2 regions of the Sporosarcina koreensis genome follow, and region 2 is predicted to be linked to the other one. Evidence: a T-box and tRNA genes for the amino acid it is inferred to sense, from the RefSeq annotation. Region 2 holds a T-box; the other holds one or more tRNA genes.

Region 1 (2,225 bases), on a different contig from region 2:
TCCAATGTAGGACTTTGCGCGCCCAATCCAGGTCGTCACGTAATTAATTTGATACGAATAGAAAAAAACAGGCTAAGAAAAAATGCAACATTTTTTCTTAGCCTGTTTTTCATTTGAAACTAGTATGACCCCTACGGGATTCGAACCCGTGTTACCGCCGTGAAAGGGCGGTGTCTTAACCGCTTGACCAAGGGGCCAATCATATATGGCGGAGAAGGAGGGATTCGAACCCTCGCGCCGCTTTCGCGACCTACGCCCTTAGCAGGGGCGCCTCTTGAGCCTCTTGAGTACTTCCCCGTATAAAATTGGCTCCGCAGGTAGGACTCGAACCTACGACCGATCGGTTAACAGCCGATTGCTCTACCACTGAGCTACTGCGGAATATGATGGGCCTAAGTGGACTCGAACCACCGACCTCACGCTTATCAGGCGTGCGCTCTAACCAGCTGAGCTATAGGCCCATGGAGCGGGTGAAGGGAATCGAACCCTCATCATCAGCTTGGAAGGCTGAGGTTTTACCACTAAACTACACCCGCAAGGAATGGTGGCTCAGGACGGAATCGAACCGCCGACACAAGGATTTTCAGTCCTTTGCTCTACCGACTGAGCTACTGAGCCACATTGATTTGGTAAACTGATAATTTCTCTAGAGTCACTTAGAAATCTGCAATCATCAAATCGTATGTAATGAAAGAAAATGGCGGTCCCGACCGGGATCGAACCGGCGATCTCCTGCGTGACAGGCAGGCATGTTAACCGCTACACCACGGGACCTTTTGGTTGCGGGGGCAGGATTTGAACCTGCGACCTTCGGGTTATGAGCCCGACGAGCTACCACTGCTCCACCCCGCGATAATGTTAATACTTACTTCTTAATACTTGCTACGCTATTTGCATAAGAGACACCTTACGCTTCGCTGTCGGTGTTACTCGCATCCGTTGCTATGCTCGTTGCTCCACCCCGCGATAATGTTAGTTGTAGGAATTTCAAATCCTACTATTCAGTTGTATTCCATAACCACTTTTGCTGCTTTAAAAATATATGGCGGAGGAAGAGGGATTCGAACCCCCGCGGGCTTTAACACCCCTGTCGGTTTTCAAGACCGATCCCTTCAGCCAGGCTTGGGTATTCCTCCGTGATGACTATTCAAATAGTGGTGGACCTTGCAGGACTCGAACCTGCGACCGGACGGTTATGAGCCGTCTGCTCTAACCAACTGAGCTAAAGGTCCTTTTAGGATGGCGGCAGAGGGGATCGAACCCCCGACCTTACGGGTATGAACCGTACGCTCTAGCCAGCTGAGCTACGCCGCCAGGAAAAGTATTAAGATAATTGGTGGAGCCTAGCGGGATCGAACCGCTGACCTCCTGCGTGCAAGGCAGGCGCTCTCCCAGCTGAGCTAAGGCCCCATTTAAGAAGTGGTCGGGAAGACAGGATTCGAACCTGCGACCCCTTGGTCCCAAACCAAGTGCTCTACCAAGCTGAGCTACTTCCCGTATAATGGCGCGCCCGGAAGAATTCGAATCCACAACCTTCTGATCCGTAGTCAGACGCTCTATCCAATTGAGCTACGGGCGCATAATATGATAATTTTATTGGTGCCGAGAACCGGAATCGAACCGGTACGGTAGTCACCTACCGCAGGATTTTAAGTCCTGTGCGTCTGCCAGTTCCGCCACCCCGGCGCAAATAAATGGAGCGGAAGACGGGATTCGAACCCGCGACCCCGACCTTGGCAAGGTCGTATTCTACCACTGAACTACTTCCGCATTGAAAGTGCGGGTGAAGGGAGTCGAACCCCCACGCCTTACGGCACTAGATCCTAAGTCTAGCGTGTCTGCCAGTTCCACCACACCCGCATATTTGTATCAAGACAGAGAGTCAAGAAATGGTGAGCCATGCAGGATTCGAACCTGCGACCCTCTGATTAAAAGTCAGATGCTCTACCGACTGAGCTAATGGCTCATAAAAGTGGTGCCGGCGATAGGAGTCGAACCCACGACCTACTGATTACAAGTCAGTTGCTCTACCAACTGAGCTACACCGGCGATTTATTAGTTTGAAATATTATGGTGGAGGATGACGGGTTCGAACCGCCGACCCCCTGCTTGTAAGGCAGGTGCTCTCCCAGCTGAGCTAATCCTCCATGTTAAAATCGCGATAAGCTTCTCATTACTGCGTCAGCTTCATTCGATCAGTCAGTCACGTACTGTAGTACGCTCCT
Region 2 (2,225 bases):
CCCGATCCAGTTCAGAACCTTTCAGTTCTTTAACAACTTCATATGATTCCCAACCAATCTCTTTCGCAACAAATTCGACGAGATCTTTCGCCAATAAGAACTTATTTCCGTCCACATTGACAATCGCATAAATGAATTCCGGATGAACAGAAATTCCAAGATTCGCAGGAATCGTCCAAGGAGTCGTCGTCCAGATAATGATTCGGACATCTTCATCAACGACGCCAAGGCCATCCTTGATTGGAAAAGCAACATAGATGGATGGGGATTTTTTATCCTTGTATTCGATTTCCGCCTCGGCAAGTGCAGATTCACTTGAAGGAGACCAGTAAACAGGCTTTAATCCTTTGTAAATATAGCCTTTCTTCGCCATCTCACCGAACACTTGAATTTGTCTCGCTTCGAATTCCGGCTTCAATGTGATATATGGGTTTTCCCAGTTGCCACGTACACCGATCCGTTTAAATTGTGAACGCTGGCTATCGATTTGACTGTATGCATATTCCTCACACATTTTACGGAATTCAGCAACGGAGTGCTCTTTTCGGTTGACGCCTTTGTTGACAAGCGCTTGCTCGATCGGAAGTCCGTGCGTATCCCAGCCCGGTACGTAAGGTGCGTGGAAGCCTGTCATCGATTTGTGGCGAACAATCATGTCTTTCAGCACTTTGTTTAGAGCGTGGCCCATATGCAAGTCGCCATTCGCATACGGCGGTCCGTCGTGAAGGACGAAGAACGGGCGACCTTCCGTGCGTTTTTGCACTTTCTCATAGATGTTCATTTCTTCCCATTTTGCTTGCATATCAGGTTCTTTGTTCGGCAAATTTCCGCGCATCGGAAATTCTGTTTTCGGCATGAGCAATGTGTCTTTGTAATCCATATCTTTTCCTCCTTTGAAAATAAAAAAACCCCGTCCCTATAAAAGGGACGAGGGATCATTCTCGCGTTACCACCCTAGTTGCAGCATAAATCATCATACTGCCTCTCAGAACACCATAACGGGGTGCATCCGGGATTGATTTTGTCAATCCGGCTCTGGAGTGATTTTCGTTTCCGTTTCAGGCCAGGCTTTCACCGCCCCCGGCTCGCTACACTAGAATATCGGAAAGTACTCTCTCTTTCAACGCCTGTTCCTACTTATATGGTCATTATTATATGTGCGAAGGGAATAGAATGTCAAGCTTCCGCGTCATTCCACGTCCGCTGCAGATTCAAGATGCTCAGTATCCGGTTCATATTCAAGAAGTTTTTCCCAGTCATCTGTCTTGATCATGTCAAGTTGAGCTTCTACCAACATGCGGAAACGGTTTCTGAACACTTTTGATTGTTTTTTCAAATCCTCGATTTCCATCGCAATCTTACGGGCACGCGACAGTGCTTCATTCACAATCCGGTCCGCGTTCTTCTCGGCTTCCTTCACAATCAGTTTCGATTCCTGCACCGAGTTCCTTCTCACATCTTCAGCTGCTTCTTGGGCAATCAAAATTGACTTCTGCAATGTTTCTTCAATTGTATTGAAATGCGAAATCTTTTCTTTCGTTTCCTTCAAACTGTTTTTCAACGTCTTATTCTCTTCCAGTACATTTTCATAATCCTTCATGATCTGTTCGAGAAATTCGTTTACTTCATCTTCATCGTATCCGCGAAAGCCGCGGCTGAATTCTTTGTTATGTATATCGAGTGGTGACAATGCCATCTTCTGTTCCTCCCTTTCGAGTAAATCTTCTATTTCCTATTATACATGCCCACAACAGATAAGAAAGCAGTTTTTCCACCGGTTGTCTGAAAAATCATTCTAACCTACCAATCAACAACCGTATTTTGTCTTTTCGAGTCCTTCCTTCTATCGACATGATTTTGAAACGGCCCGACCCTCTAATTGAAAGGATGTCCGATTCATTCACCTCGAATGCTTGCTGATCCCGTACAACATGATTCACTTTCACTTTATCGTTCTGAATGAGCGCGACAGCTTTTTGACGCGGACAATTCACTAAAGAGGCGACAAGGGAGTCCAGGCGCAATGAGCTTATAGTATGAAGCTCTTCCTTCCACGATTCCGCAATTACGATAAGTTCATCAGAGGCTCCAAGTTCTTCGACACGGACCTTCGATTTCCCGATAGACGTCAAATTGGCGGTCAGATAATCTTTCATTTCATCCGCGGCGGCGAATTGGGCGATATCTCCTTCCAATCGGATATCACCGAATTTGGAACGGTCAAT

The links. The T-box of region 2 lies ahead of ileS (isoleucine--tRNA ligase). A T-box ahead of a tRNA ligase gene usually reads a tRNA of that ligase, here a tRNA-Ile.
Region 1: it has a tRNA-Ile gene. The T-box ahead of ileS (isoleucine--tRNA ligase) is inferred to sense a tRNA for this amino acid. The anticodon was not compared.

The regions. Positions count from the first base shown of each region.
Region 1 covers NZ_JBHSNP010000008.1:129,557-131,781, forward strand. The annotation lists tRNA gene ACFPTP_RS03700 (tRNA-Glu) at 126-197, opposite strand; tRNA gene ACFPTP_RS03705 (tRNA-Ser) at 207-297, opposite strand; tRNA gene ACFPTP_RS03710 (tRNA-Asn) at 307-381, opposite strand; tRNA gene ACFPTP_RS03715 (tRNA-Ile) at 388-461, opposite strand; tRNA gene ACFPTP_RS03720 (tRNA-Gly) at 463-536, opposite strand; tRNA gene ACFPTP_RS03725 (tRNA-Phe) at 543-618, opposite strand; tRNA gene ACFPTP_RS03730 (tRNA-Asp) at 699-774, opposite strand; tRNA gene ACFPTP_RS03735 (tRNA-Met) at 778-852, opposite strand; tRNA gene ACFPTP_RS03740 (tRNA-Ser) at 1,044-1,136, opposite strand; tRNA gene ACFPTP_RS03745 (tRNA-Ile) at 1,156-1,232, opposite strand; tRNA gene ACFPTP_RS03750 (tRNA-Met) at 1,241-1,314, opposite strand; tRNA gene ACFPTP_RS03755 (tRNA-Ala) at 1,335-1,410, opposite strand; tRNA gene ACFPTP_RS03760 (tRNA-Pro) at 1,421-1,497, opposite strand; tRNA gene ACFPTP_RS03765 (tRNA-Arg) at 1,503-1,579, opposite strand; tRNA gene ACFPTP_RS03770 (tRNA-Leu) at 1,598-1,686, opposite strand; tRNA gene ACFPTP_RS03775 (tRNA-Gly) at 1,696-1,770, opposite strand; tRNA gene ACFPTP_RS03780 (tRNA-Leu) at 1,779-1,860, opposite strand; tRNA gene ACFPTP_RS03785 (tRNA-Lys) at 1,891-1,966, opposite strand; tRNA gene ACFPTP_RS03790 (tRNA-Thr) at 1,974-2,049, opposite strand; tRNA gene ACFPTP_RS03795 (tRNA-Val) at 2,072-2,147, opposite strand.
Region 2 covers NZ_JBHSNP010000011.1:110,598-112,822, reverse strand. The annotation lists gene ileS (isoleucine--tRNA ligase) at 1-880, opposite strand, end outside; T-box leader at 921-1,133, opposite strand; gene ACFPTP_RS07145 (DivIVA domain-containing protein) at 1,190-1,696, opposite strand; gene ACFPTP_RS07140 (YlmH family RNA-binding protein) at 1,791-2,225, opposite strand, start outside.